One region of the Halomonas sp. AOP43-A1-21 genome, then DNA from elsewhere that is predicted to be linked to it. Evidence: predicted binding sites of a transcription regulator. Region 1 holds the regulator's gene; each other region holds the start of a gene.
The links. The regulator FNR, encoded in region 1, switches genes on or off when oxygen is low (the NO sensors DNR and NnrR bind a similar motif). The targets are predictions, from matches to a motif close to TTGATNTANATCAA.
Positions count from the first base shown of each region.

Region 2: a site for FNR is predicted at 3,020-3,033, ahead of ACT3R7_RS11430 (OmpW/AlkL family protein). Genes of this name have one in related genera too.
Region 3: a site for FNR is predicted at 3,171-3,184, ahead of frdA (fumarate reductase (quinol) flavoprotein subunit). Genes of this name have one in related genera too.
Region 4: a site for FNR is predicted at 3,744-3,757, ahead of kdgD (5-dehydro-4-deoxyglucarate dehydratase). Genes of this name have one in related genera too.

Region 1 covers NZ_JBQSWC010000002.1:43,599-48,685, reverse strand. The annotation lists gene ACT3R7_RS01555 (heavy metal translocating P-type ATPase metal-binding domain-containing protein) at 1-285, shown strand, start outside; gene ACT3R7_RS01550 (sulfite exporter TauE/SafE family protein) at 282-1,037, shown strand; gene hemN (oxygen-independent coproporphyrinogen III oxidase) at 1,116-2,543, shown strand; gene fnr (fumarate/nitrate reduction transcriptional regulator Fnr) at 2,606-3,358, shown strand; gene ttcA (tRNA 2-thiocytidine(32) synthetase TtcA) at 3,345-4,256, opposite strand; gene ACT3R7_RS01530 (3'-5' exonuclease family protein) at 4,365-5,018, opposite strand; gene ACT3R7_RS01525 (DUF294 nucleotidyltransferase-like domain-containing protein) at 5,015-5,087, opposite strand, start outside.
Region 2 covers NZ_JBQSWC010000018.1:30,695-35,781, reverse strand. The annotation lists gene rimK (30S ribosomal protein S6--L-glutamate ligase) at 1-45, opposite strand, end outside; gene ACT3R7_RS11445 (ATP-dependent zinc protease family protein) at 86-526, opposite strand; gene ACT3R7_RS11440 (DUF3549 family protein) at 564-1,598, opposite strand; gene ACT3R7_RS11435 (YqcC family protein) at 1,885-2,217, shown strand; gene ACT3R7_RS11430 (OmpW/AlkL family protein) at 2,310-2,936, opposite strand; gene putP (sodium/proline symporter PutP) at 3,091-4,581, opposite strand; gene putA (bifunctional proline dehydrogenase/L-glutamate gamma-semialdehyde dehydrogenase PutA) at 4,875-5,087, opposite strand, start outside.
Region 3 covers NZ_JBQSWC010000004.1:129,647-134,733, reverse strand. The annotation lists gene frdD (fumarate reductase subunit FrdD) at 1-114, opposite strand, end outside; gene ACT3R7_RS04015 (succinate dehydrogenase/fumarate reductase transmembrane subunit) at 117-512, opposite strand; gene ACT3R7_RS04010 (succinate dehydrogenase/fumarate reductase iron-sulfur subunit) at 505-1,272, opposite strand; gene frdA (fumarate reductase (quinol) flavoprotein subunit) at 1,269-3,056, opposite strand; gene ACT3R7_RS04000 (anion permease) at 3,370-4,818, shown strand; gene menH (2-succinyl-6-hydroxy-2,4-cyclohexadiene-1-carboxylate synthase) at 4,830-5,087, opposite strand, start outside.
Region 4 covers NZ_JBQSWC010000034.1:51,728-56,814, forward strand. The annotation lists gene ACT3R7_RS16885 (TRAP transporter large permease) at 1-1,118, opposite strand, end outside; gene ACT3R7_RS16890 (TRAP transporter small permease) at 1,122-1,658, opposite strand; gene ACT3R7_RS16895 (TRAP transporter substrate-binding protein) at 1,719-2,711, opposite strand; gene kdgD (5-dehydro-4-deoxyglucarate dehydratase) at 2,754-3,671, opposite strand; gene ACT3R7_RS16905 (metallophosphoesterase) at 3,964-4,725, opposite strand; gene ACT3R7_RS16910 (alpha/beta fold hydrolase) at 4,735-5,087, opposite strand, start outside.

The sequences.
Region 1 (5,087 bases):
TGTGAGTCTTTAGCTTCCCACCCTGACGTGGTCATTTTTAGCCCTCGCAAGGCCTGTGCCGGCGAGACTCTTGCCATTGCCCGCGCCATGCAGCGCTGCATACGCCAAACCAGCGGCTTGGCCGTAGGCATAAGCCTGATATTATTTACCCTGGCAGCGCTGGTGGGCTTTTTATCTCCGCTGGGAGCCGTCTTGGGTGTTGTGATTAGCGTTCTCGCTGTCGTCGCCAATACGCTATGTTTTTCGCGCAGCCTTTCTCTTTCAGCCGCAAAAGGCATGTTATGAACCCGACCGGGCTTGATTTTCCACCGCTTATCGCCGCGTTTGTGTTTGGTTTGATGGGCGGCGCGCACTGCATTGGTATGTGCGGGGGAATCATGAGCGCGTTGACCTTTGCCGTACCGCCCAGCATGCGCCGCCCAGCACGTATGGGCGGCCTGCTGTTGAGCTACAACCTGGGCCGCATTACAAGCTATATGGCTGCAGGCGCCTTAGTGGCCGCTCTCGGCACGCTGATTTCGCTTTCTCCTTTAGCCCGGCAGGTATTGCAGGGGCTGGCGGCGTTAATGCTGATTTTAATGGCGCTTTACATCGCCAACTGGTGGAAGGGACTTTTGCGTGTTGAAGCCGTAGGAAAGCATTTATGGCGCTACCTTGAACCCGTTGGGCGGCGCTTGATGCCGGTAGTCCATTTTCCCCAAGCGTTTGCGCTAGGCGCTATATGGGGTTGGCTGCCGTGTGGGTTAGTTTACTCAATGCTAGCGTGGAGCCTGGCAATCGCCCAGCCACTTCAAGGTGCGCTGTTGATGGGGGCCTTTGGTCTGGGCACCCTGCCCGCGCTACTGGCCACTGGGCTAGCGGCTCACAAACTTAGCCACCTTATCCGCCACCCGGCGACCCGAACCCTAGCAGCGCTGACCATTATTACCTTTGCCTTATGGCAGCTATGGACGCTCAATGCTCACCTAGGTGGTCACGACCACGCGCCCTCACACTCCGACTCCCAACCTCATTCCCACTCGCACACCAATCATTGACGTAGCTCAACACTTTCTGGCAGTAACGACGGTAAGCTATAGGTAGAGTTTTATTTCTAAGCTACCGGAGGCGTTTCCATGTCCGTTCATGCCACTGCGGCCTCCCTGCCCGTTACACCTGCCGGATTGCCTAGCGCCCATTGGGATGAAGCGTTACTACGCCGCTATGATAAAAGCGGCCCTCGATACACGTCCTATCCAACCGCGCTGGCTTTTCATGAAGGTTTTACAGCGGATAACGTGATTCAAGCGCTTGAGCAGAGCAACGCCAGCCGGCGGCCACTTTCACTGTACGTTCATGTGCCGTTTTGTCGCAAAATTTGCTTTTACTGCGCATGCAATAAAATCGCCACTAAAAACACCGCGCTGGCAGAGCCTTACCTTTCGCGCCTGGACCGTGAAATGGTCCTCACCGCGCGCCACCTGGATACTTCACGACCCGTTAAACAGCTGCACTGGGGTGGCGGAACGCCGACGTTTCTTTCGCTGGCACAGATGGGCGATCTGATCGACCGCCTGGATGCCCGGTTCGGGCTTTCAAACGCCCCTGACCGCGATTATGCAATCGAAATTGATCCGCGTGAGGCCGATGTCTTTACCCTGCGCCATTTGCAGTCATTGGGCTTTAACCGCCTAAGCCTGGGCGTGCAGGATCTGGATCCGCGCGTTCAAAAAGCGATCAATCGTCACCAGCCGCGCGTACTTACCGAAACGCTGATGGATGAAGCGCACCGCTTGGGGTTTCGTTCGCTCAATCTCGACTTAATCTATGGCCTGCCCTTTCAGACCGAAAAGAGTTTTGCCGAGACGTTAGCGCAAGTGATTGAGCTGAGTCCGGCGCGCTTATCGGTGTTTAACTACGCGCATCTACCCACGAGGTTTAAGCCCCAGCGGCGCATTAATGTTGACGACCTGCCGGGCGCTGATGAAAAGCTTTCGATCTTGCGTACCACCATCGAGATGCTAACGGCCGCTGGTTACGTGCATATCGGCATGGATCATTTTGCCAAGCCTGAAGACAGCCTGGCGCTTGCCCAGGCCAACGGGACGCTGCAGCGTAATTTCCAAGGCTATTCAAGCCATGCTAAATGCGATTTGATTGGGCTCGGGGTATCGGCTATTTCACATATAGGCGATAGCTACGCGCAAAACCCAGTCGACTTAGCCAGCTATGAAAACGCCTTGGACCAAGGTCGACTAGCGACCGTGAAAGGCCTAAGATTAAGTAAGGATGATCTAATAAGGGCCGATGTTATCGAACGCTTAATGTGCGATATGCGCCTGGATTTAGCCGCCATTAGCCAACGCTGGCAGATTGATGCTGCCGATTATTTTTCACTTGCGTTAGAACAGCTACACCCTGCTGAGCAGGATGGGTTAATCATCCGCCAGGGTGATACGCTTAACGCAACGCCAATGGGTCGTTTGCTGGTTCGTCAATTAGCCATGGCGTTTGATGCCTGTTTGCCAGAGCAGTCAGGCCAGCGCTATTCGAAAATGGTCTAGCGGGCTGAGCGCGCGTAGCCAACACCCTTTGAGCAAAAAAGACGGAACCTGGGAGAGACTCAATGCCACCACCTGCAAGCCAACGACGTGCGCTTCTGCAAGAGGCACGTTGCCAGACCTGCAGCCTAAGCTCGCTGTGTCTGCCGCTCGCGCTTGAGCTTGAAGATATGGGGCAGTTTGACGCCATTATCCGGCGCCGGGCTCCGCTTAAAAAAGGCGAGCCGCTTTTTCGCCAAGGTGACCGCTTTACCAGTGTCTACGCGGTACGCTCGGGCAGCTTGAAGCAGGTGACCAGCGAGGGTAACGGTAACGACCAGCTTACCAATTTCTTTCTGCCAAGCGAGCTGGTAGGCCTGGACGGCATCGATGAAGAGCACTATCCCGGCAGCGTGATTGCGCTGGAAACCACGACCATTTGCGAGATCCCGTTTGATCGTCTGGATTCACTTTCCGAGGAACTCCCTGAGCTGCGCGGCCAGCTGTATCGCAGTATGAGTAAGGAGCTTCGCGATGACCGGCGCATGATGCGGCTTTTATCGCGCAAGACCGCCGACCAACGGCTGGCAAGCTTCTTACTGACGCTGTCGGAACGCTTTCGACGTCGGGGCTACTCGCCTTACAGCTTTCGGCTATCCATGGCCCGGGCCGACATAGGCAACTATCTGGGATTGGCCGTCGAGACAGTCAGCCGTATTTTAAGCCGCTTTCAGCAGCACAAAGTGGTGGCCGTCTCTGGGCGAGAGGTCAATATCCTCGATATGCAGCGCTTGATTACGCTTAGCGAAGAGGATGATCAAACGATCAATTCACATTAAACGTTTGAATGCGGCTAGCCATTAGCGCCTCCTGCTTGGCTTCAAGCCCTTGGAAATCAAATAACTCACGGTCGGCCAGCTGTGAAGGGGCAACGTTGGTGACCGCCTTGAACATGCTTTCCAGGCGGCCGGGGTGCTTCTTGTCCCACTCGGCAAGCATTTCCTTGACGACCTGACGTTGCATATTGGGCTGCGAACCACACAGGTTGCAGGGAATGATGGGAAATGCCATCAGTCGGGAAAACTCCGCAATATCGGCTTCTTTGCAGTAGGCCAACGGACGAATCACGATATTTTTACCGTCATCGGAGAGCAGTTTGGGCGGCATCGACTTCAATGTGCCGCCAAAAAACATATTCAGAAATAACGTTTCCAGAATATCTTCACGGTGATGGCCCAGCGCAATTTTATTCGCCCCAATCTCTTCAGCAAACCCGTAAAGCGATCCGCGCCGTAAGCGTGAACACAGCGCGCAGGTCGTCTTGCCTTCGGGGGTTTTCTCCTTCACCACCGAGTACGTGTCGCGCTCCAATATGTGGTATTCCACGCCGAGCTTATCCAGATAGCGTGGCAACACATGCTCAGGGAAACCGGGCTGCTTTTGGTCCATATTGACCGCCACCAGCGAGAAATTTACCGGCGCATTGCGCTGCAGGCTGCGCAGAATTTCCAGCATGGTGTAGCTGTCTTTACCACCTGACAGGCAGACCATCACGCGGTCACCCTCATTAATCATTTGGTAATCAATGATGGCATTACCCACTTCACGCCGCAGCCGCTTTTGCAACTTATTGAATTCACGCTTTTGTTTGGCGTCATCAGGCTCGGGCTGGCCCGATAGGTCGCACGCCTGCGCAGCGGTCGACGTGGCGGGGTCAAAATGATCGAGGTGTTGCATGATATAAGCACTGCCAATGGTAGAAGGAGCAGCGGCTATTCTAACAAGACTCCCGCCCTTCGCCCAACTGGCAAAATCACGTTATCTGCATACTAGAAGCTGACCAGATTACGTCATATCACGCTGTAAGCGCATATACAGCAGAGCGCTGGCGGTGGCTTTGCCCAATAAACCGCTTGTCGAGGTAGCAGGAACTTGCCAACATGCTAGCGCTTCGGAAAACTGGCTAGGTGACTCGACCAGCGGATGTAGGCGACGCAGCTGACGCTGATGCAGTTTGGCCACATCAATCTGAGCATTGGGCAGCCCAAACCCCAGGTGGATTCTAAATGCGCTGTTAAGGGCGGCCAACTGCTGATCCAGCTGCCAGCCAATCAGCGGCCGATTGCCAATAAATTCGGCCAGCGCGCGTAGCGTATCGGTACTTGGCGATAATGCCGTCTCGGTATTATAAAGCTTTCGATGACGACGCAGCGTCGTCTTGTCAGCGGCCTGCAGGTCGGCAAGCGTTGCCACCCAGGCGCTGCTGGTATGAATTTGTTGTTGATTCAATACCACAGCGGCAAAGCTTAAAACGGGGGTTTCTCCTGGCGTCACCTGACAGGCCAACGCCACCAGCTCTTCACCCATATAGGGTTGGAATAACCAGGCGTAGGGAGAGTTGGCATAGCGGCGACGTTCACGTTCACGCTTGAATAACGCCCGCAACGAGCGCCCCACCAGCGTGAGGTATTTGTCGATTCCCTGCATAGCGCGGCTCATGAGTACTCTAAGTGGTAACGGTGGGAGAGGCGCTGTTTGAAATCTTTAACGATATGCAGCGACTCACGC
Region 2 (5,087 bases), on a different contig from region 1:
AGTAGAGTACAAGTTGCGATTACGTGATAGTAGAGCGATGTGCATTCAGGACTCCGGGCCAAATAAAAGACTAATCATTGTTAGGTTAGGGTTCGCCATGTAAAAATGCAGCGCCGGGGGCAACCAGCAGGCGACGCATGGCGCGGCGTCCAAGCAGCATAGGGTGACGCATATTGCTGCGATCTGTCAGAGTGAGCTCAACGAAAAAGTTCAGCTGGCCCATCTGCATTGGCGTGCGTATCACGTAGCGCCATTCGCTATGTCCGTTTGAGCTGGTAATCCGGCGCCGATCATGAAGATGCAGCTTGATACGGTGTTCAGGCGTTGTCGGCCCGCCACTATGGGTAATGAAGCTTACCCATAACTGGCCGTGCTCATCTTCATGGGTCTGAATATCTTCGGCGTGCAGTGCTGAAGTCCGGGCGCCCGTATCTGCTTTACAGCATAGATGAAGGCCCAGTTCAGGCAACGTTACCATCTCGCGGCGGCCAATGACCGCTTTAGCCTGATAGGGTAATTCCTTCACGGCTTACTCCTTGCAATGCATAGATAGTGCTATCCGTCTAACGGCTAGCTGCCTGTGTCATGGCTGCTAAACGACGCTGTATCGCTGAGCCTGCCGGAGCGTCTCGCAGTGCCATCATGACGGGCAGCCGCAAGCGCGGGATAAGCGCAATATCACGAACAACAGCGGCAAAGCTAGTCCGCTCATCTTCAGCCAAAAGGTTGAGGAAAAGTGGTAAACGATATGCGTCTTCCAATAAAAGCCAGCCTCGCCCGGCAATAGCTGCGAGTACATCCGGCCCGCAGGCGTGTTTATCATCTAACAGGCTTGAGTACCAGTCGCCAACCGCCGGATGAGAGGTACTGCCTACCGCACGAATGCAGCTACATAAGGTTTCCATGTCGCCATTGTTCGCTGCCTGCTCACCTATCTCGCGCAGCGCCAGTATCATGGATACTGGCAGTGGCTGGTGTTCTAAACAGTAGCAGAGTGAGTGCACAACGCTAGTTGGCAGCGTCGCTAGACGAGAAGCAAGCGCCTCTGCCTGGGTGTCGTCCAGCCTGACCGTATAGTCGGCAATACCTTGAAGCCCTAATGCTTGCCAGTCGATATCCATTTGACCGCTCAAATAGGCGTCAACCGGCTCAAAATGCTGGCTGGCGGGCAATCCTCGCTCAAGGGTGGCGTAGGCATTAAGCATTGCCTGAAAAGTCACATTTGGCGTGAAAGCGAGCGGATTATCCTTCATTAGATGATCTGCGTCTTTAACGTTTTGCCCCGCTTGAGCAACATTTTTTCCCAGCGTCTCGATCAGCCGGTTTAAAAAACCGTCGCGCTGGGCGGGGGAGAGTAATCCTTGCTCGTCTAGAGGCAATGCTAAAAACCAAATCGCAGGTTCTGGCATATCCCCAAGGCGAAAAACGGCCGCTATTCGCGCCTGGCCTTGCCATGGCTCGGGCCAAGCGGTATGACCCAGCTCAAAGCTTGCCAGCGTATCGCGCGTACAGGCGGAGACACGCCGGCCCATATGATAGAGCGAAACCTCGGCACCGCTGCGTGTAAAAAACTCATCAATGGTCTGAATTGGTTGCATGATGTCCTTCCGCATTTCAAGCTTGCACTCTACCTTGCCCACCGCACAGTGTCAGCCGAAACGGCGGTTAAATCGGTGCTTTCTTTTGGTTAGTGATCAAAAAACAAACAATTTCCTGTAAGCCTTCTGAGAGTAGCGGTTCCGGCACCTTTCCATAGTTTATCCACAGGCTCTTGCAGGTTTTCTGTGAATCGGTGGGTAACTGTTAATTACTGGGTATAAGTAGCAACTCACGTATAGAGTTGGGATAATAAAGGTGAACCGTTACTGATTAATTAAGGTGCTTATGAGCGTCCATCAACAGCTTCAAACCGCGCTTCTCGAGCTTGAAGCCGCCATGAAGGCCGCCAACTTATGGCGTGTCGAAACTCCCCAGGCAAGCGCTTTTGCAAGTCAGGAGCCCTTTTGTATCGATACCATGTCGCTACCCCAGTGGGTGCGCTTTGTGTTTGTCGCCCGGCTTAATGCGCTTATTGATGCCAATGCGCCGTTACCCGCCAAATGCGAAGTGGCCCCTGCGATTGCCGCCTATCTGATCCAGGAAAAAGTGCGCTCCAGTGACCAATTTCTGGTGGTGCGGGCATTTGAGAAGGTCGATCAGCTAGTCACAGACAACTAGCGGTTAACCCATCGGGCCTGCGCACTGGCTGGCCCGGTAGGAAAAATTCATCCCTGTGTTGGTTCGCCAAGCACTTTTCCTAGTGCTATCCGTTAAAAGCGATAGCTTAGCCCGCCCATCACGACAACCGGATCAATGTCCACAGAGCCCGCAGCCGTACCGTTAATAGTGGCATCAGTATTGATATCCAGATACCAGGCGGCCGCGTTAAGCGCCCAGTGGTCGTCGATCAGTAGGTCGACACCTACTTGGCCTGCTGCCCCCCAGGAGTTTTCCAAATTAAGTTCACCAATCGCCACGTACTCATCTGAAAAACGCGTGTAATTGATGCCTGCGCCAATATAGGGCTGCACTCGGGATTGCGTACCGCCGAGCGGGTAATACTGCAGTGTCAGGGTCGGGGGAAGATGCTTGGTTGATGCCAGATTATCCCCATTGAGAGCAATATCATGCTCAAACGGGAGGGCGGCGAGAAGCTCAACCCCTAGCTTGTCGTGGAAACGGTAACCAAGGGTAAAAGCGAAATCCGTTTTATCCTGTACATTGACCGCAAAGGCGCCATCGGCAAGTTCTCCGTTGTGGCTTTTGGGGGCCACTTTGGCGACCCCTGCACGGGTAAAAAAGTCGCCTGCACCGTAGGCAAATACTTGGCTGCTGGCGGCCAGGGTGGCCGTGGCCAGCCCCATGGTTAACAGTGCGGGGAAAGATAGATGGCGCATGACGTTGCTCCTTGCTGTTGACGTTACTCGATAAGTGTCTGTCACTTATGAATAAAGGATATCGTCATGGTGCGGCGGCATTATTGACCCAGGGCAATGAGCGCATGAAAAAGGCCACCCGGGGGTGGCCTTCAAAGATCATTTCAGACTCTTTCTATCGTTCGATATGCTGATATTCACCGGCATCGGCAGTCGCGCTGCTCACCACCAGAATGGCAATGAAGGAAGCAATGAAGCCAGGAATGATTTCGTAGATGCCAGGGCCACCCATGAATTCGCCATTCCAGCCCAGCGCGATCCAGACCATCACGGTGACAGCACCGACGATCATGCCTGCGATGGCGCCAGCGCCGTTAGTGCGTGACCACATCAGCGATAAGATAATCAGGGGGCCGAACGCTGCACCAAAGCCTGCCCAGGCGTTACTGACTAAGCCTAACACCTGAGAGTCGGGGTCGGAGGCAATAAAGGCTGCCACCAAACCTACCAGTACCACACTAATCCGGCCCACGGTAACGGTCTGCTTTTCTGATGCCTGCTTGTTCAGGAAGAGACGGTAGAAGTCTTCGGTTAGCGATGACGACGCCACCAGCAGCTGGCTGGAAATGGTACTCATGACTGCCGCAAGCAAGGCCGCATACAGGAAGCCGGTAATCAGCGGATGGAACAGCAGCTCTGCCAGGATAATAAAGATCGTTTCCGGATCCTGAATATCCATACCGTTGCGGATAGCGTAAGCCCGACCAAAGATGCCGAGCGAAACCGCACCAATCAGAGAAATCGCCATCCAGCCCATACCAATATTACGTGCAGTAGGCACATCTTTCAGGTGGCGAATGGCCATGAAACGCACGATGATATGCGGCTGGCCAAAATAACCTAAGCCCCAGGTAACGGCAGAAAGCCAGCCGATGAAGGTCAGGCCCTCTGTCCACGACAGCAGCGTGGGATCGACGTCGTTAAGCGTCTGCGATGCTTGAGTGAAACCACCGCCGCCTTCACCAAAGAGCACAACTGCCGGCATGATGATCAGTGCCAGCATCATGATGCAGCCTTGCACAAAGTCCGTCATGCTCACGGCCAAGAAACCGCCCACTACCGTATAAATAAGCACCACGCCGAGAGTGATGATAATGCCCAGAGCGTAGTCGCTCATGTCGCCAATGTTGATAATCCCCGCAAAGGCGCTTTCGAACAGCTTCCCGCCTGCCACTAGGCCAGACGCTGTGTAAACTGCGAAGAAAATAACGATAACGATGGCCGATACCGTTCTTAGCGACATTGCCCGGGTAGGAAACCGATTGGCCAGAAAGGCTGGAATAGTGATCGCATTACCATAGTGAACGGTTTGCTCACGCAGGCGTGGTGCGACCAATAACCAGTTGAAGAAGGCGCCCACGAATAGGCCAATACCGATCCAGGCCGAGCCCAAACCAGACACGAACATCGCACCGGGCAACCCCAGCAGCAGCCAGCCGCTCATGTCTGATGCACCCGCTGACAGGGCCGCTACTTTGGGGCTCAAGGTTCGACCGCCCAGCACGTAGTCTTCAGAGGTCGAAGTGGATGTGCGCATGGCATAAAGGCCAATGCCGATCATAAGCGCAAAATAAGCAAAAAGGCTGATCCAAACGCCAATAGCCATGAAATTCTCCCGTTTATCAAGTCGGATAGCACCGACTGGTGAGTGCGCTTACCGAGCAATGCTTGGTAATCGCACGGACTTATTGTTGTTAACCCTGTCTCTTATTCACGTTACGACCTTCGAGCGTTCCTCGAAGGAGTCGTCAAAAAGAGGTTTCGAGCGTTTATGTGTAACGTTCCCTATGCCTAATGTCCCCCTCCTCAAGAGGGGGGACGTAAAGGCCGTTGCGCTATTATTTTCAACCATGAGAGATCCTTTTTGAGGAGTTCAGGTTCGTTATTATGATGAGCTATTTACTCATCGCCTAGCGCCAGTAAAGACGCGTTACCACCTAAAGCGGCGGTGTTATTGGTAACCGTTTTTTCAGTGATAAAGCGCTGCAGGTAATTCGGCCCGCCCGCTTTAGGGCCTGTGCCTGAAAGTCCTTGACCACCAAAGGGTTGGACGCCCACCACGGCCCCAATGATATTACGATTAATGTATACATTGCCCGCACGAATTTTCTG
Region 3 (5,087 bases), on a different contig from region 1:
CGCAAAACAGACGCCGCCCGCGCTGAAAAGCCCCCACCAAAGCGGCTCATCGAAGGCTTGTTGGTGGGATGCCGCCTGTGGGCTGCCGGGTTTACTCATGGCTTGCTTGCTCATATTCAGGCCCTCCCCAATAACCAGAAGAACAGCAGCGCGACGACCACCACGCCTGCCCACTGCCCCGCCACGATCATGTTGTCAGGCAGGCTGCGGCCAGCGATGCGCAGCGGCATGACCCGTGGAAACAGCACAAAGAACGTGGCGGCGTGATAAAGGCTGGCGGCAAGCGCCAGAAGGTTCAGCGCCAGCACCACCGGCGAGCCCATGAAGCCCACCCAGCCCTGCCAGCTATCCGCCCCCTGAACGAGCGCCACCATTCCCGCCATCAAACAAAGCAGAAAAAACACCAGCGGCAAAACCGTGGCTTCGCGCAGCATATAAAGTTTGAAAAACCGATGCTTTAGCCACCAGTTGCGTTTCAGTGGCGGCAAGCGTTGCGATGATGTTTTATTCATGCGCCTTCCCCTCGCCGTTCATCTCATCGCCTTTGAACAAGGCGATCAAGGTATGCTTGGCCGCTTCGACCTTGCCCTGGTTCACCGCCGCAGCGGGGTCGACGTGCTTCGGGCACACCTTCGAGCAAAAGCCGACAAAGGTGCAGCTCCACACGCCCTCGTGGCGGTTAAGCTCCGCCATACGCTGCTTTTTGCCGTGGTCGCGGCTGTCCTGGTTGTAACGGTGGGCCAGCGCGATCGCCGCCGGGCCCCGAAACTCCGGGTTGAGCCCGAACTGCGGGCACGCCGAGTAGCAGAGCCCGCAGTTGATGCAGTTGGCGAACTGCTTGTAGCGGGCCAACTGCGCCGGCGACTGGCGATAGGTTTCCGGCGCTTGGGGGTCGAAGGGTTTGACCGGGTCGTCATCGATTAGATAGGGCTTCACCGCCGCCAGGTGCTCGAGAAAGATCTCCATGTCCACGACCAGGTCGCGCTGTACCGGAAAGTGGGCGAGCGGCTCGATACGGATCTCGCCGTCATAATCGCGCAAAAAGGTTTTGCAGCCGAGCTTGGGAATGCCGTTCACCATCACCCCACAGGAGCCGCAGATCGCCATGCGACACGACCAGCGGTAGCTCAGCGTGCTATCCAACTGCTCTTTTATATGGTTGAGGGCGTCCAGTAGCGACGTGCTGTCATCAACCGGCAGCTCAAAGGCCTGCCAGTAGGACTCCGCCGCGTTATCGGGTACGTAGCGCTTAACGCTGATGGTCTTGTTCATACCTTGTCCCCTTTACCGGCGTCCCCATAGGCCCGTTCTGCCGGGGCGGAAAAGCGTACATCGACCTCCTGCCAGTGCAGCCTGGCAGGCGCCTCGCCTTGATAAAATACCTGGCTGTGCTTGAGGTAGTTAACGTCGTCCCGCGTTTGCATCCCTTCGTCCAGACGCTGGTGGGCACCGCGGGATTCACGCCGCTCCAGGGCACCAAGGCACGAGGCTTCGGCGATATCCAGTCCACACCCAAGCTCGAGGCACTCCAAAAGCTCGGTATTGAATATCTTGCTGGCATCGTTGACGCGAATCTCGCGGTAGCGCGCGCGCAGCTTTCGAATTTGTGCCAACGCCTGGGCCATGCTTTCCTCGGTGCGGTAGATACCACAGCCGCTTTCCATGGCCTGCACCATGGCGTGCTTGAGATCCACCCAGTTCTCGCCGCTGCGGTTGCCATCGCAAAGGCGCGCAAGCGTGGCCTGTTGGCGCTCGGCCTGGGCGTGTAGAAGAGCGCTATCGGCCCACTCGGTGTGTGCCGCACGCCGGCTTGCCTGTTCACCGGCCAGGCGGCCAAACACCAGCAGTTCGGTGAGCGAGTTGGAGCCCAGCCGATTGGCGCCATGCAAGCCGACCGAGGCACACTCCCCTGCGGCATAGAGCCCAGTGATCGAGGTTTCGCACTGCGGGTTGGTTTCGATCCCGCCCATGGTGTAGTGAACGGCGGGGCGAATGGGGATGGGTTCCTTCACCGGGTCGACGTTGATATAGGATTTGGCCAGCTCGCAGATGAACGGCAGGCGCTCGAGGATGGTTTTCTCACCCAGGTGGCGAAGGTCGAGATACACCACGTCGCTGTCGCCGAACTTGCCGGTGCGCCCGGCCTGCTGCTCCTGCCAAAACGCCTGGGAAAGCTTGTCCCGCGGGCCCAGCTCCATGTACTTGTTTTCCGGTTGGCCCAGCGGTGTTTCCGGGCCCAGGCCGTAATCCTGCAAGTAACGGTAGCCGTCCTTATTAAGAAGAATCCCGCCTTCGCCGCGGCACGCTTCGGTAATCAGAATGCCGGAACCGGGCAACCCGGTAGGGTGGTACTGCACGAACTCCATATCGCGCAGCGCCACGCCGTGGCGGTAGGCCATCGCCATGCCGTCGCCGGTGACGATGCCCGCATTGGTATTGAAGCGAAACAGGCGCCCGGCGCCGCCGGTGGCCAGAATCACTGCCTTGGCGCGCAGCAGGGTCAGCTCGCCGGTCGCGATTTGCAGCGCAATGACGCCGATGACCGCGCCTTCGTGAACGGCCAGGTCGAGCACGAAATACTCATCAAAGCGCTCGATCTCCGGGTATTTGAGCGAGGTCTGAAAGAGCGTATGCAGCATGTGAAAGCCGGTTTTATCCGCGGCAAACCAGGTGCGGGCGGTTTTCATGCCACCAAAACGGCGCACCTGCACTTGGCCGTCGTCCTTACGACTCCAGGGGCAGCCCCAGCGCTCCATCTGCACCAGCTCCTGGTAGGCATGATGAACGAAATAGTCCACCACGCCCTGCTCGACCAGCCAGTCGCCGCCGGAGACGGTGTCATCGAAGTGTGCCTGGTGAGTGTCGTCGCTGCTGGTAACCGCCGCCGCGCCACCTTCGGCGGCTACGGTATGCGAGCGCATGGGATAGACCTTGGAAAGCATTGCGATGCGCTGCGAGGCGCCCTGCTCTTTGGCAGCCTCGGCCGCGCCTATCGCAGCGCGCAACCCCGCACCGCCGCCCCCTACGATGACAATATCGAAATCCTGCTGGCGCATGGCACCCTCCCGCTGGTCAGGTTAAAAGACTACCGATACAACGCCCTCTTCTGGTTTGAAATTACCATACCCCTGAAAGGCAAAGTATTGATCTCGCACCAATCTAAAGAACTATTGACACACATCAAACAACGGGCAGCGACACACGTATTACAGTCATATCTCCACCCATCGAGACGTTGCGCCGGCGTCTTTCAGGCAGCGCACAAGGAGGCCACTCACCCCCACTTTTTCCTCCCGTGAATGATTTACGGGTAATTTTCTGACCTGACCCGCTATAAGAGAGGGCAACATGACCAGCCGTGCTCAACCCGTGCCGTTATGGAAGTTGTTAGCACCCGTTTTCGTCGCCATCGTCGTTGCCTTGATACCCGCGCCATCGGGACTGGCACCGCATGCGTGGTACTTTTTTGCCATTTTTCTGGGCTGTGTGGTCGGGCTGATACTCGAGCCCCTGCCCGGTGCAGTCATTGGCCTACTCGGGGTGACGCTGGCCGCGCTACTTTCGCAATGGGTACTGTTTTCGCCGGAGCAGATGGCAGTGGAAGGCTTCAATGCGGCCAATCAGGCCTTCGCCTGGGCGGTCTCGGGCTTCACCAACTCGACCGTTTGGCTGATTTTTGGCGCCTTCATGTTTGCCCTTGGCTATGAGAAAACCGGCCTGGGGCGGCGCATCTCGCTTTGGCTGGTGAAATCCATGGGCAAACGCACCCTAACGCTGGGTTACGCGGTCATGATCGCGGATGCGATTCTGGCGCCGTTTACCCCTTCCAACACCGCGCGCAGCGGCGGCACCATCTACCCGGTGATTCGTAACCTGCCGCCGCTTTATGATTCCCACCCCAACGACCCCAGCATGAAGCGCATGGGCAGCTTTTTGATGTGGACGGCCATCGTGTCCACCTGTGTCACAAGCTCCCTGTTTCTGACCGCACTGGCCCCCAACCTGCTGGCCATCGCGCTGACCGAAAGCGCCACCGGCCTGCATATCCACTGGGGGCAGTGGTTCATGGCGGTCGCGCCGGTGGGTATTTTCCTGCTACTCCTGGTGCCCTTGCTGTGCTACTGGCTGTGCGCCCCAGAGGTAAAAGCGGGTAATGAAATTTCCGACTGGGCCGGCCAGGAACTGGCCAAGCTGGGACGCTTGACCCGCCATGAAATCCTTTTGGTCGTCATGGTGGCCACGGCCTTGCTGCTGTGGATCTTCGGCGGCGATATCATTTCGGCGTCCCTGGTGGGCCTGGTGGTCATTTGTGCCATGCTGCTGACCGGCATCATCGACTGGAACGATATTCTCGATAACCGCGCGGCCTGGAATACCTTTGTCTGGTTTGCCACCCTGGTGGCCCTGGCCGGCGGGCTTAGCCAGGTCGGGTTCGTCAACTGGTTCGGTGGCGTGGTCGGCGGGCAGATCAGCGGCTTCAACCCCGTGATGGCCATGGTCGCGCTCACCGTGATTTTCTATCTGCTCCACTACCTGTTTGCCAGCGTCACCGCCCACGTGACGGCTTTACTGCCGGTCATGCTGGCGGCGGCTTCGGGCATCGCGGGGCTGGATATGGAGCTGTTCGTTTTGCTGCTGCTCCCCACGCTCGGTTTCATGGGCATTCTGACTCCTTACGGCACCGGCCCAAGCCCGGTCTACTACGGCAGCGGCTACCTGCCGAGCGGCCTTTGGTGGCGGCTGGGGGCGGTCTTTGGTCTGCTGTTTCTGGTGGTCTGGCTGGCGGTCGGGCTTCCGTGGCTGCTGCTGATCCACTGAGCAAGGGGCCCTTAAAGGAGCGCGCGATACCAGCTTTCCAGCTGCCGCGCGACCTGGCCGGGCTGCTCGGAATGCAGATTGTGCCCCCCTTCGAGGGGGGCATGCGCTATATGGGGCGCCGCCGCTGCCAGGCGTGTCGCCAGGCCGCTGAATTTGGCGTCGTGAAGGCCGGACAGATAGCCGACCGGCAACGAGGTATTCGCCAGCCACGGCCACTGAGAGGGCTGATGCCCCAGCGACGTGGCCCGCAACATGCAAGCTACGGACTT
Region 4 (5,087 bases), on a different contig from region 1:
GGGGTACATAAACCCAGCCCCAGGTTCATCATTAAAATGATGCCGAATTGGATAGGATCCATGCCAAACTGCATGGCTACCGGCAGGAAGATGGGCGTGCAGATCAGGATTAACGCCGCCATATCCATGATCATGCCCAATACCAGTAGAATCAGGTTAAGCATCAAAAAGATAACCACAGGCTTGTCTGAAATCGTCATTAACCCGGTGGTCAGCATTTCAGGCACGTTATAGAGCGCCAGCATATAAGAGAAAGCCGATGCGCAGCCCACCAGAATCATGACCAGCGATGTGGTTTTAACCGACTGAATAACGGCAGCCTTGAAGGACGACCACTTAAGTTCACGGTAGACAAGCCCGGTCACGATAATGGCGTAGATGGCGCCAAAAGCCCCGGACTCCGTTACCGTCAAGATGCCCGAAAGAACGCCGCCGACAATAATGACAGCGGTCATCAAGCCAGGCAGCGAGGCGATCAGGCTAAGAAACAGGGCTTGCCAGCCGGGAAATGCCTCACCTTTATAGCCACGCTTAACGGCCACGATATAAGCGGCCACGGCCAGGCTTAAGCACATCAGGATGCCAGGCACGATACCGGCAATAAAAAGCTGGGTAACGGAAATACCGCCGCCCGCCGCTACGGCATAGAGAATCATGTTATGGCTGGGCGGAATGACCACGCCGGCGACCGACGAGGTCACCGTAACGTTGACGGCATAGTCAGCGTCGTAGCCCTTCTCTTTCATCACCGGGATAAGAATCGAGCCCAAGGCAGACGTATCGGCTACCGCTGAACCCGAGATGCCGCCAAACAGCATCGAAGAGCTTATATTGACCATCCCCAGACCGCCGCGCATCCTCCCCACCATAGCGGAGGCCAGGCGAACAAGCCGGGTTGAAATGCCGCCGTGAAGCATCAGCTCACCGGCGAAAATGAAAAACGGAATCGCCAGTAGCGAAAAAACGGAAATGCCGGATAAGATACGTTGAAAGGCGACAAACAGCGGTAGCCCTTCATACATAAACGCAGCGACAGCGGCCAGCCCAACGGCAAAAGCGACCGGTGCACCTGCGACAAGGCCGAGAAAAAAAATTCCAAACAGTATCATCAGCCCCATGACTTATGCCCTCCCAGCGTTTCGAGACAGTAATCGTTGCACTATATCCGCCCCTGCAAACAGCATGATCAGCACGCCACAAATTACCAGTGGGGCTGCACGCCAGCTTTCAGAGAGACCAATCATTGGAATAGCCCTTTCCATGTTTGTCATGACCAGCTTCCAGCCCTGAGCCACCATAAAACCACCAAATACAAGAATGAAAAGATCCGAGATGTGGTGCATTAATCCGCGCAGAAAAGGAGGAAAGCTCTCTCGAACAAAGTCGATATTCAGATGGCTGTGGTATCTGACGCCGGCAGCGGCGCCCAAACAGGTGATATATACCACTAATATCAGGGAGGTTTGCTCTACCCAGGTTGGCGTGTTGTTAAGCACATAACGTCCAAAGACTAGCCAACCGAAAGTAGCAATAAGAACGACCAGCATGATGCCCGCCACAAGCACGCATAGCTCAGCCATGCCATCCAACACGCGGTCTACAGAGCCTTCTTTTGTCGTGCTTTTTCTACTGCTGGGTGTTTCAAGCTCTATACTCACGACACATTTCCTTTTAATCTTTCGGCGGCATCAAGCCGCCGAAAGGAAGTCATAAGAAAATTATTGAGCGGCTCTGATTTCCTCGATCAGCTCACCCGTGCCCGGGTTATTAGCGATAAAGTTTTCATACATCGGCTCCATCAATGTTTGGAAAGCCGCTTTATCTTCTACTTCATTAATTTCCACGCCGTTATCCAAGATAATCTGACGGCTCTCTTCAGAGCTTTCGACCCACAGCTCACGTTGCATGGTGGAAGCATTCATCGCTTCTTCACGAACGATTTCCTGGTCTTCTTCGGATAACTTGTCCCAACTGGCTTTGGCAACACACAGGCACTCGGGAATAATCAAATGCTCGGTTAAGGAGTAGTATTCCGCCGCTTCGTAGTGGTTGCTGGATTCAAAGGAGGGGTAGTTGTTTTCAGCACCATCCAGAACACCGGTGGTTAAACTCTGGTAAACCTCGCCATACGCCATTGGCGTCGCATTGCCGCCAAGCGCCTCCATCATCTCGACGTAAAGATCGTTATTCATGACCCGGATCTTTAAGCCCTGAACATCTTCTGGGGTGTTGATCGGATGCTTGGTGTTGTAAATGCTTCTGGCGCCTGAATCGAACCAGGAGAGCACTACCAGACCTTTATCTTCCAATGCATCAGCAAAGCGCTGACCAATCTCGCCATCCATTACCGTGTGCATATGGTCTACATCGGTAAATAGGAAAGGTAGCGAGAAAACATTCGTTTCCTTAACAATGGGTCCCATGGGCCCCATATTGAAATTAGCGAAATCCAACGCACCATTGCGGGTTTGCTCAATCGCATCAGACTGATCACCCAGCACGGCATTGTTGTAAACACGGGGGGTAACGCGCCCTTCTGTTTGCTCTTTAACTGCCTCGGCAAAGGCTTCAAGCGCTACCGTATTGGGGTAACCGTCAGGGTGAATATTCCAGCCCCGCCAGTTATCGGCTTGGGCAGAAACAGCAGCGGCTAATAGCGAGACACCCGTTAGGGCAAACAGCGCTTGGCGACGGATAGTTTTTGTTTTCATCACTTAAAACCTCTTATTATTACTTGTGGTTTTTTTCAGCTTTTAGAAAGAACGCGCTACACCAACCAGGCGCTCTAACTGCTGGCGTTGCTCTTGGGTGGGCATGGTTAAAGGCGCACGAACGCTTCCAGCCGGGCGGCCGATAATATCCGCGCCTTCTTTAATCAAGCTAACCGCGTAACCGGCTTTTTGATCACGCAGATCAATAAATGGAATAAAGAAATCGTTCGTGATTCGTTTAACGACGTCTTTATCACCGTTGCGGAGCGCTTTATAAAACGTAACCGCCATATCGGGTACAAAGTTGAATACCGCAGATGAATAGGTATTAACGCCAATTGACAGGTACGCTTCTGCGAAAATCTCTGCCGTAGGCACACCGCCCACATACACTAAGCGATCACCGACCGTTTTAATGATTTTGTTGAGTGCCTGAATATCGCCTTTACCATCTTTCAAACCGATAAGGTTCGAGCAGGCATCCGCGAGTGCTTGCACCGACTCGGCATTCAGAACCCCGTTCCCTCGGTTGTAGTAAATGACGTTGATATCAGTGGCATCACAAATTTGCCGCGCATACTCGACTAATCCATCCTGCGGACACTCTGTCAGGTACGGGGGCATCAACAAAATACCATCGGCACCGGCTTCAGAGGCGGCATCAGCAAAGGCCTTGCCCGCTTCAACACTTAACCCAGCGCTTGCGATTACCGGCAGCTTACCATCGACTACTTCCACCGCTACACGAACAATCTGGCGATACTCTTCAAGCGTCAAATTGAAAAATTCGCCCGTACCACCAGCTACAAACACGGCAGAAATGTCGTGGCTGATAAACCACGCTAAGCGCTCGCGGTAGCTTTTTTCGTCAAATTTTCCGTTCTGATCAAAATCGGTAATGGGAAATGACAGTAGTCCATCTCCAACTGCTTGTATTACTTCTTGTTTGGAAAATTTCACAGAAACGTCCTCATGCTTTCTCATCCATGTTTAATTACATGGCAATAGGTAAAATCGTAGTAAACTAGTTATTTGTCATACATCATACAAACTAGAAAATAATCAACACGCGCAACACCTGCAAGTAAAAAGCTTTAAGCTTCGACCAAAGTGCTAGCGTCTAAAATATCTTTTAAAAACCCAGTAATTTTTTTAAGCAATAAAAACAAGATTTTGCCCTAGAGGGTGCACCTTCATGGAGAACAATAGCCCCTAAGCAATTTTGCCGGAACCAACTTAATATCGGTAGGCATCAAATATTGATGATTAAATCCGGCTTAAAAAGCGGTGAATTAAACTCATCCGGATATCCGCCAGGGTTAGCCAGTACGCGCGTACCGGCATATATAAGATCCACCGGTTCATGAACGTGACCGTGTATCCATAGATCCATTTTGCCCATCAACTGCGGCAGATGAGAGGCAAAGGCTGGGGATAGCGCATCACCTAAATATTGATCAGGAATGCAGTGGTGAAGCGGCGCATGATGGCTGATCACTACCCTGGGACCATCAAACGGCTTGGACAGTTCGCCTTCAAGCCAAGCGAGGGCTTCAGTGTGCAGCTGCTGACTCGCTTGGGGTGTCAACGTCGTGCCCGGTGACGTTTGGATGATTCTGAAATCGGGCATGTAGCGCAGCGCTTTGGACTCGGTATGGGCTGGATTTTTCGTCGGATCACTGGCGTAAAGCGCAAAATCGGTCCAGAGGGTCGTGCCATAAAAGCGTACGCCGTTGAGCGTGACGGCGCGGTTATCCAGCAGTTCGATATCAAGCCGCTTGGCCTCTTTCTTAAGCTCTTCGCGCATCAGCGGCATACAGGTGCCATAGAACTCATGGTTCCCCGGCACAAACAGAATTGGCAGCGTGGGAAACTGCGCCCGTGCCCAGATTAAGCCTTCAGCTTTATGATGAATATCCCCCGCTAACATCACAACATCGGCCTTTACATCGGATAACGGGCGGCTGTCCGCAAAGTGCTCCAAGTGCAGGTCGGATAAAATACGCAGACGCATCCAATCTCCTTAACGGGAAAGCTCTTCGATAAACGAGTCGATAAGCCTGATCACCTGCGCTTCATCTTCGCGGTGAGGGGTGTGGTGAAGGTTTTTAAGTATTTCGCAGTGCGCCGGGCCTTGGATATACCGGGCAATACGTTCCGGCTGGCGGTGCGAGCCATATTCATCTTTCTCGCCGTGCAATACCAATGTGGGGCAATGCACGCGTTCAAGCGCGGGTACCAATGACCAGTTGATGAAGTCAGGATGCAGCCACGTATTAACCCAGGCATCTAACACCCAGCGGGCTTTATGACCGTGATATTTTTCCAGCTTTGAAAACTGTTCTGGCGCTTTAAAAGCGGCTTTTGCCTGTTCGA